3 regions of the Saccharopolyspora sp. NPDC045839 genome follow, and region 3 is predicted to be linked to each of the others. Evidence: riboswitches for the same ligand, from Rfam matches in the RefSeq annotation. Region 3 holds a riboswitch; each other region holds the start of a gene.
The links. A riboswitch is a leader RNA that binds a small molecule or an ion and turns the genes downstream of it on or off. The one in region 3 is predicted to bind thiamine pyrophosphate.
Positions count from the first base shown of each region.

Region 1: another riboswitch for thiamine pyrophosphate. It lies ahead of AC07EQ_RS01845 (purine-cytosine permease family protein); the one in region 3 lies ahead of thiC (phosphomethylpyrimidine synthase ThiC).
Region 2: another riboswitch for thiamine pyrophosphate. It lies ahead of thiD (bifunctional hydroxymethylpyrimidine kinase/phosphomethylpyrimidine kinase); the one in region 3 lies ahead of thiC (phosphomethylpyrimidine synthase ThiC).

Region 1 is NZ_JBWKKH010000001.1:442,882-446,129, forward strand. It holds gene AC07EQ_RS01840 (helix-turn-helix transcriptional regulator) at 1-659, shown strand, start outside; gene AC07EQ_RS01845 (purine-cytosine permease family protein) at 656-1,981, opposite strand; TPP riboswitch at 1,972-2,084, opposite strand; gene AC07EQ_RS01850 (helicase HerA-like domain-containing protein) at 2,128-3,248, opposite strand, start outside.
Region 2 is NZ_JBWKKH010000008.1:271,920-275,167, reverse strand. It holds gene AC07EQ_RS14780 (hypothetical protein) at 28-225, opposite strand; gene AC07EQ_RS14775 (hypothetical protein) at 470-1,210, opposite strand; gene AC07EQ_RS14770 (hypothetical protein) at 1,316-1,687, shown strand; TPP riboswitch at 1,811-1,905, shown strand; gene thiD (bifunctional hydroxymethylpyrimidine kinase/phosphomethylpyrimidine kinase) at 1,893-2,690, shown strand; gene tenA (thiaminase II) at 2,958-3,248, shown strand, end outside.
Region 3 is NZ_JBWKKH010000010.1:136,433-139,680, reverse strand. It holds gene thiC (phosphomethylpyrimidine synthase ThiC) at 1-1,457, opposite strand, end outside; TPP riboswitch at 1,445-1,566, opposite strand; gene AC07EQ_RS16820 (Uma2 family endonuclease) at 1,653-2,309, shown strand; gene AC07EQ_RS16815 (peptide deformylase) at 2,313-2,894, opposite strand; gene AC07EQ_RS16810 (DUF3263 domain-containing protein) at 3,067-3,248, shown strand, end outside.

The DNA of each region.
Region 1 (3,248 bases), on a different contig from region 3:
CCTCCGACGCGATCCTGGACGCCCTCGCCGGAGCCCTGCGGCTCGACGAGCACGAGCGCGAACACCTCCACCAGCTCGCCGCGCAACGTCCCCGGCCGCAGCGCCGCCCGCCGCTGGAACGGCTCGACCCTTTGACCCGCGACCTGATGCGGTCGTTCGGGGCCGTGCCCGCGCTGGTCCTCGGCAGGCGGAGCGACGTGCTGGCCTGGAACGCGCTGGGCCACGCGCTGCTGGCCGGGCACCTCGACCGAACCGCTCCGGAACGCCCGGCGGACCGGCCGAACCTGGCCCGGATGCTGTTCCTCGACCCGCACACCCGCGACCTCTACGCGGACTGGCAGCGCAAGGCGCGCGCCGTCGTCGGCAACCTCCGGCAGGTCGCTGGACGGCATCCCGAAGACGCCCTGCTGGCCTCGCTCGTCGGCGAACTGTCCATGAAGAGCCCGGAATTCGCGACGCTGTGGAGCGATCACCGGGTCAAACCCTGCGAAGCGGACGAGTACGAGCTGCGCCACCCGCTGGTGGGCTCGCTCGCGGTCGCGCAGCAGATCCTCGTGCCGGCCCGCTCACCGGAGCAGTCCGTGGTCGTGGTCACGACCGCGGACGGCTCCGGTGCGGAGAACGCGATCAAGCTGCTCGCGATGCGTGCGCGGGACTAGCTCTCCGAGCCGCGGCGGCGGAAGGCGCCGATGATCGCGGCCGCGAGGGCGGCCACGACGAACGACGTGAGCGCGGCGCTCATCCACGCCGGGACGGTGAAGCCGAGCGCCTCCCGCAGACCGGTCCACAGCCGGCTCCACCAGCCGAGTTCGCCCGGGTTGATCAGCTGGAACGCCGCGAAGCCCAGGAACCAGGCCAGCAGCATGCCCCAGCGGGACGGGGCCTGCGCGGACAGGTCGTAGCTGCGGCGGCGGCCGTGCAGGAAGTAGTCCACCGCCAGCACGCCGAACATCGGCACGAACACCGAGCCGATCAGCAGCAGGAAGTTCGAGAACTCGGCGATGTCCAGGGTCAGCGCGAGCAGGGTGATCAACGCCCCGATGATCACGCACAGCACCCGGCGGTCGGCGCTGGGCCGCAGGTTCTGGATGGAGACCGCGGTCGAGTAGGTGTTGGCGAAGGACTGGTCGACCTCGCGCAGCACCAGGATGCCGAAGAAGATCACCCCGAGCGGCACCGCCAGCATCGGGTCGAACACCTTGTCCGCGTCGCCGGCCACCATCGCCAGCCCGATCAGCCCCAGCAGGTAGCAGGCGATCTGGGTGACCGAGTAGCCCACCGTCGCGGCGGTGAACGCGCCGGACACCGACTTCGAGTGCCGCGAGTAGTCCGAGGCGACCGGGATCCAGGAAACCGCGACCGCCAGCGCGGCGTCCGCGCCGGGCCAGAAGCCCTGCCAGGAACCGGTGTTCATCTCCGGCAGCGGCTGCCGCAGCAGCTGGACGAAGAAGTACACCATCGCGATCGCCACCGCGATGCTGACGTAGCGGCGCAGCAGGCGAAGCGCGCCGAGCGGGCGCAGCGTGAGCACGGTGGTCAGCGCACCGGCCACCAGCACGTACAACCAGTGCGGGCCGCCGCCGAACAACGCCTCCGCGCCCTGCGCGATCACCAGGAGTTCGAACGTTCCCCAGCCGATCAGCTGCAGGATGTTCAGCACCGTCGGCAGGTACGACAGCTTGGTGCCGAACAGGCCGCGCAGCAGCATCATCGCCGGGGCGCCGGTGCGCGCTCCCGGAACCGCCGCGAGGCCGACCATGATGCTGCCGATCACGGTGCCCACCACGCACGCGGTGACGGCGGCGGCGAACGACAGCTGCGGCACACCGGCCGGCGCGAGCACGGCCAGGGCACCGCTGAAGCCGAGCAGGCTCACCCCGAGGTTGCCCCAGAACGCGCCCTGGTCGAGCACGCCGAGCGTCTTCGGCGCCGGTTCGTCCAGGGTGTGCGGAACTTCGGCACGATCGACGTCAAGCGCCATCAACAGCTCCCTACGCCGGCATTATCCGGACAGGTTCTGCGGTCGGTGGCGCGGTGGTGCCACCCTCTCAGCCCGGTACGCCCGAGCTCCCGCGTGGATCGAGTCGGCGACACCTTACCCCGATCAGGTGACAGATGCCAGCCGGGTCACCGGCGGCGGTTGCCGAACAGGCCGCGGGTGATCTCCCGCCCCAGGGCGCTCGCCGCCGAGCGGAAGAAGGACCGCACCGCGGGGTTGTCCATCGCCTTCTCCAGGAACCCCGCTGCTTCCGACTTTTCCGGCATTTCAGGCTTTTCCGGCGCGGCGGCGATCTTCCTCGCCAGGAGTTCGTAGGCGGATTCCCGATCGACGGTCTGCTCGTACTTCCCGTGCAAGCCGGACGAAGCGGCGGCGGCTCGCACCGCGTCCTCGCCGATCGTGCCCATCAGCGAGCGGGGCGCGCGGAGCCGGGTCCACGCGACCGGCGTCGGCGCGCCGGTCTCGGAGAGCACCGTCACGATCGCCTCGCCGATGCCCAGCGACGTCAGCGCCTCGTCGAGCTCGTAGTGCTCGGTCGCCGGGTAGGTCTTCACCGTGCGCGCCAGGGCCTTCTGGTCGTCCGGGGTGAAGGCCCGGATGGCGTGCTGGACCCGGGCGCCCAGCTGGGAGAGCACCGCGTTGGGCAGGTCGGTGGGCAGCTGCGTGCAGAAGAACACGCCCACCGCCTTGGACCGGATCAGCTTGACGGTCTGCTCGATGCGCTCCAGGAACGCCTTGGACGCGTCGCTGAACAGCAGGTGCGCCTCGTCGAAGAAGAACACCAGCTTCGGCCGGTCCAGGTCGCCTGCCTCCGGCAGCTCCTCGAACAGCTCGGCCAGCAGCCACATCAGGAACGTCGAGAACAGCACCGGGTCGGCCTGCACGTCGTCGAGCTCCAGCAGGTTCACCACACCCCTGCCGTCGACCTGCCGGAGCAGGTCGGCGACCGCCAGCTCCGGCTCGCCGAAGAACTCGTCCCCGCCCCGGGCCTCCAAATTGGACAGTGCCCGCAGGATCACACCAGCACTGGCGGCCGAGACCCCGCCGATGCCCTTGAGCTCGGCCTTCCCCTCGTCGCTGGTCAGGTACTGGATCACCGAGCGCAGGTCCTTGATGTCCAGCAGCGCCAGCCCGCGCTCGTCGGCCCAGTGGAAGATCAGGCCCAGCGTCGATTCCTGCGTCGCGTTCAGGCCGAGCACCTTCGCCAGCAGCAGCGGCCCGAAGCCGGTCACGGTCGCGCGGATCGGCA
Region 2 (3,248 bases), on a different contig from region 3:
TCGCCCGCCCCCGCTCTCGATGGGTGTTCACTCGAGGGTGGCGGCCTGCACGATCGCGTCGCGCAAGGCTGCTCTCAGTCTGCCGACCTCCAGCGGCGACAGCACCGCGGTCTCGCCCGGCGGGGTGATCAGCACGATGTTCCCCTGGTTGACGAACACCGACATGTCCCGACGTCTGCCGGCGACATCGCGGCAGCTCACATGCCACTGCTTGGTGGGCTCCACGATCCCTAGCCTCCCTGTTGCAGTTCGCGCGCTCTGCCTCCAGCGCGCGGTGTTGATCGAGGGACGCAGTTCGGTATGAACCGTGACGGTATATGCCCAAATCAGTCGCGGGAGTGGTTCAGGGCACATCTCCATCGGGCGGCCTGGAAACTCCGAGTGATCATTCACTTGAACGGCGGTTCCCGGAAAAGCAGAAGTCCGCAGCTCCGTTCGAAGCTGCGGACGTGACTTGGCGGGCTGGGGCTCAGACCGGGCGGACCACCAGGCCGTTGGCCTCGGCGGTGAAGGTGACCGCCGCTTCTTCGAAGTCGGCGATCGGCAGTTCGTCGCGGACCAGCCGGTGCGGCGCGTCGAAGGCCTCCACGCGGATCTCGCCGGTGCTCAGCGTGCGCTCCGGGAAGTCCACGCCGCCGACCTTGACCTCCAGCTCGCTGCCCTGCACCGCGATGGTCAACCAACCGCCGGGCACCGTCAGCTGCTCGCCGTCGTAGGTCAGGGTGAGCCGGCTGGCGGCGGGGTCCTCGGAGCGGACGGCGACGTGCGAGATCGCGACGTCGCGGTGGCCCGAGTCGCCGGCCAGGGCGATCACGTCCCGCGTGACCTCCTCGGCCGGGCCGTCGCCCGGCTTCGGCGTGAGCACCGGGGCGCGCAGCTCGGCGGCCACCCGGTAGGGCTGCCACGACCCGGCGCCGATCAGGTTGACCACCGCGGTGACGTCGACGTCGGCCAGCAGCCGGGTGCTGCCCGGAGCCGGCGTCACCTCGACGGCGGCGACGTCGCGCCGGTTCAGCAGCTCGCGCAGCGCCTTCGCGCGCTGCCTGCTGTTGCGGTCGAATCCGCGGGTGATCGCCACCGTCCCCGAACCGGCGGCCGCCACGGCGGCTTCGGTCAGGTCCGCCAGCGGGGCCCAGATCCGGGCGGGATCCTCCGGCCGGGGTTGCCGGCGGGAACGGGCGAAGCTCGGGGCATCGGTCGTGGTTTCCATCATCAACCACTTTAGTCCGCGATGAAGGGTCCCCTTGCCCGCCGGTGGGTGCCTTCTCGATGTGAATTCGATCGCTGTGCCGATTCCGCCCAGGTTCGGGTTCGGGTGGGCCGATCGGAGCAGGCGGACGGCTCGGCGATCGGAGTGGTCCGGCCGCCGAACGGTCTTGTCGCGCGGCGCACCTGGGGCAATGCTGGGGCGATCATCGAGGGGGGCGGGATGACCGAGGTGCACTTCCCCGAACTCGGGCGCAGGCGGGCCGGTCGCGATCCGGCGCGCGGCGTGCTGGTGTGCTGGCTGGTCGCGGACGGCAGCCGGGTGCGGGTGGGCGACCGGTTGGCGGAGATCCGGATGGGCGGCGATTGCTGCGGCCGGACGGTCGGCTGGGTTTCCGCGCTGGCCACCGGCACGCTGTGGCACCAGGTGCGACCCGGCGAGGTGCTCACCGCCGGCGTGGTGGTGGGCCTGATCGACTGAGGCTGCGGCAGGGCGGGCTCTTGCGTTTCGAAGCGCCGGAGGTGCTTGGCACCGCCACGCGGAACGAGTTCGGAAACAGCAAGGTGGGCGTGGTCGTGAGCCGGGCCCGGTTGTTAGGTTGGTGGCAGTGACGCGGGGTGCCCGGCTGCCGGGCTGAGAACAGACCCGTTGAACCTGACCTAGCTCGTACTAGCGGAGGGACGTCATGGTTCCCAATGTGCTGACCATCGCCGGCACCGACCCCAGCGGCGGAGCAGGCGTGCAGGCCGACCTGAAGACCTTCTCGGCGCACGGCGCCTACGGCATGTCCGTGATCACCGCGCTGGTCGCGCAGACCACCACCGGGGTTTCCGAGGTCCACGAGGTGCCGCCGGAGTTCATCACCGCGCAGCTGGTCACGCTGCTCGACGACGTGCGGGTGGACGCGGTCAAGATCGGCATGCTGGCCAACGCCGAGGTGATCCGCGCGGTGGTCGAGGTGCTCGACCGCTACGCGCCGCCGCACGTCGTGCTGGACCCGGTGATGGTCGCCAAGAGCGGGGACCGGCTGCTCGCCCCGGAAGCGGTCGGCGCGCTGCGCGAGGAGCTGCTGCCGCGGGTGGACCTGATCACCCCGAACCTGCCGGAGGCCGCGGACCTGCTGGGCGAGCCGGAGCTCACCGACCCCGCCGACATGCCCGCGCAGGCCGAGCGGCTGGCCGGGCTGGGGGCGAAGCAGGTGCTGCTCAAGGGCGGTCACCTCGACGGCGGGACCAGCGTGGACCTGCTGTACGGCGACGGGATCGCCGAGTTCCTCTCCAGCGAGCGGGTCGCGACCACCAACGACCACGGCACCGGCTGCACGCTGTCGGCCGCGATCGCCGCGCTGCGGCCGCAGCGCGGCGACTGGCTCGAAGCGGTGCGCGAGGCCAAGGAGTACCTGACGGAGGCCCTGCGCGCCTCCGACCGGCTCGACGTGGGCCACGGCCACGGCCCGGTCCACCACTTCCACCACTGGTGGTGACCTTTCGGGATTCCAAGCTCGTTTTGCGTGGCGGTGCACGTAGCGGAACCTCAGACGCCGTCTGGACTGTGGGATCCCCGACTTATGTATGACCAATACACGGCATCGGGGCTGTCCTCGCCAGACGACGTCTGAGAACCCGCGGCGGTGCCGGTTGCGTAGGTGGGCTAAGCGGCTTCGTCGCTTAAGAACAAGAGCCAAAACCGACTTCCCGAACACCTGCAGAGCCCTGAGCACAAGGGCTTCCACACGCTACGAGAGGTTCTGATGAGCAAGCTGCCCGCTCCGCCCGCCGACGGTTTCTGCGCCAAGGCGTGGGCGCACACCGCCGATCTGCAGCAGGCGATCGTCGAGCACCCGTTCAACGCCGCGCTGACCGACGGCACCCTGGACCGCGACCGCTTCGCGTTCTACATCGTGCAGGACGCGCGCTACCTGGTCGGTTTCGCGCAGGCGCTGGCCGCCGCCGCGACGCGCGCCGACAACGCCGAGGACGCCGCGTTCCTCGCCGGCGCCTCGCAGGGCGCGCTGGTCGAGGAGCGCCGGTTGCACGCCGGG
Region 3 (3,248 bases):
TCGGCGGGCAGCGTCTCGTCGTGGAAGGCCCGCGCGGTGTCCGGGTCCAGCGAGAGGTTGAACTGGTCGGTCCAGCGGAACTCGAACCGCGCCTTGGACAGCGCGTCGTCCCGCTCCTGCGCCCGCGGGTGCCCCTTGGCCAGGTCGGCGGCGTGCGCGGCGATCTTGTAGGTGATCACGCCGGTCTTGACGTCGTCCCGGTTCGGCAGCCCCAGGTGCTCCTTGGGCGTGACGTAGCAGAGCATCGCGGTGCCTGCCTGGGCGATCATCGCCGCGCCGATCCCGGACGTGATGTGGTCGTAGGCGGGGGCGATGTCGGTGGTCAGCGGCCCGAGCGTGTAGAACGGCGCCTCGCCGCAGAGCTCTTCCTCCAGGCGCACGTTCTCGACGATCTTGTGCATCGGGACGTGGCCGGGGCCCTCGATCATCACCTGCACGTCGTGCTCGCGGGCGATGTGCGTGAGCTCGCCGAGGGTCTCCAGTTCGGCGAACTGCGCGCGGTCGTTGGCGTCCGCGATGGAGCCCGGCCGCAGGCCGTCGCCGAGGGAGAACGTGACGTCGTAGTCGCGCAGGATCTCGCAGAGCTCGCTGAAGTGCGTGTAGAGGAAGCTCTCGCGGTGGTGCGCCAGGCACCACGCGGCCATGATCGAGCCGCCGCGGGACACGATGCCGGTGACCCGGTTCGCGGTCAGCGGCACGTAGCGCAGCAGCACGCCGGCGTGCACGGTCATGTAGTCCACGCCCTGCTCGCACTGCTCGATGACAGTGTCGCGGTAGATCTCCCAGGTCAGCGCGGCCGGATCGCCGTTGACCTTCTCCAGCGCCTGGTAGATCGGCACGGTGCCGATCGGCACCGGCGAGTTGCGCAGGATCCGCTCGCGGGTCTCGTGGATCCGCTTGCCGGTGGACAGGTCCATGACGGTGTCGCCGCCCCAGCGGGTCGCCCACACCATCTTCTCCACCTCCTCCTCGACCGAGGAGGTCACCGCGGAGTTGCCGATGTTGGCGTTGACCTTCACCAGGAACTTCTTGCCGATGATCATCGGCTCGCTCTCCGGATGGCAGCGGTTGGCCGGGATCACGGCCCGGCCCGCGGCCACCTCGTCGCGGACCAGCTCGGGCGACACGCCCTCGCGGACGGCGATGTACTCCATCTCCCGCGTGATCACGCCGGCCCTGGCCCAGCCGAGCTGGGTCCGGTGCTCCCGCCCGTCGGTCCACCCCGCCCGCATCCGATGAAGTCCACTATGGACGTCGACGATGGCGTTCTCGTCGGTGTACGGCCCGGAGGTGTCGTACACGTCGAGGTGCTCGCCGTTGGTCAACTCGATGCGGCGGAATGGCACTTGCAGGCCGGATTCGGTGTTCCGGAACACCTTTCGCGAGCCGCTGATCGGCCCGGTGGTGATCTGGGTTCCGCTTTCGGACGCGTTCGGACGCACGTCGGCCACTGCCATCCACTCCCTACGCCGGCATTACCCGGTCAGGTTCATGCGGTCGGCGGCCCCGGAGTTCTCCAGCCGCCCTCTCAGCCCGCTCTTGGTGCGAGCTCCCGCGGTGTTGATTTGTCGCTGCCCGAGGCTAGCCGGGAGACCGCGGCCTGCCAACCCCGATTCACCCCGATGACGGCAGGCTGGTTTGCCGTTAGGCTCATGACCAGGGCGATCGCGACGTTGTCAGGGGTGGTGAGTACGGTGCGTGATGACATCGATACAGGAGGTGATCGCGCTTTGACTGCTGCCCCGGCGCTCGAGCCCTCGACGTGGCACGAGCTGGTGGAAGCCTGGCGGAATGTGCAGCTGCCGGGCAAGGGCTGGCGCGCGGAGATCATCGAAGGAGTGATCGTGATGACGCCGCCGCCCGGAAAGCCGCACAACAAGGTCAATTCCCGTGTAATCAAGGCGTTGGCCCGGGTGATCCTGGATGAGTGGGAGTTGGCTACGGCGCTGGGGGTCGTGATCCCGGCAACCGGTGAAACCTACGAACCTGATCTCGCGGTGGTCTCACGTGAAGTGTTGGATGCAGATCCGCCGGGTGATCCTGTTGTAGCGGATCAACTGCTGCTCGCTGTCGAGATCACATCGTGGAGTAATGCCAAGACAGATCGGGAAACGAAGCTCAGGGGGTACGCACTTGGTGGTGTGCCGCTCTATCTCCTGATCGACCGATTCCGGTCTGGTGGGCCATCGGTATTGCTTTACTCCAACCCTGAGTCCGGCAGTTATCGAGAGATGTCCTGCGTGCCTTTCGGTAAACCTGTCGAGTTGCCCGATCCGTTCAACTTGACGCTTGAAACCGGGGATTTCTGAGGTTCAGTCTTCGTCTTCGGCGAAGGGGTCGCCGGATTCCGCCGGGTCCCAGGTCAGGCCCGGGATTCCCCAGCCGTTGCGGCGGACCATCTTCTTCGCCGCCCGCGCGTGGCGGCCCATCAGGCGGTCCAGGTAGAGGTGGCCGTCCAGGTGGTCGGTCTCGTGCTGCAGGCAGCGGGCGAAGAAACCCGTCCCCTCGACCTCGATCGGCTTTCCGTCCACATCGGACCCGGTGACCTTCGCCCGGCTCGCCCGGCCGGTCGGGTAGGACTCGCCGGGCACCGACAGGCAGCCCTCCCAGTCGTCGTCCGGATCCGGCATGGTCTGCGGGATCTCGGACGTGGTCAGCTCAGGGTTGACCACTACGCCGCGGTGCTGGACGCCCTCGTCGTCGGGGCAGTCGTAGACGAACACCCGCAGGTCGACGCCGATCTGGTTGGCCGCGAGCCCGACCCCGTTGGCGGCGGCCATCGTCTCGAACATGTCCTCGACGAGGGTGCGCAGCTCGTCGTCGAAGTGCTCCACCGGGCGGGTGGGGTTGTGCAGCACCGGGTCGCCGACGACGCAGATCGGGTGAACAGCCATGAGCGGGACTTTAGCGGTTTGGGCAGTCGGGGCGTCGGGGTGTTCCGGGCCCGGTACTCGCCGGTGTGATCCGCTCCCGCCGGGATTCCGGGCATGGTGTAATTGAGGAGGAATCACAGCTGTGTGATTCCAGCGAACGCGGGAAGTCCCGAATCGCGAGGCGAGGAGCCAGATGGACGCCGCCCAAATGCTGACCGCGCAGGAGATCGCTCGTCAGTGCGAGCAGCTGGCGCGCCTGCAACAGCGGAAGCCGGAATCCGATCCCGCACCCGGTCGGCGGTTGCGCCTCGCCGAGCCGATCACCCAGCCGATCGAGCGGATCGTCGAGCCGCCGCCGGTGCCGCCCCAGCCCTT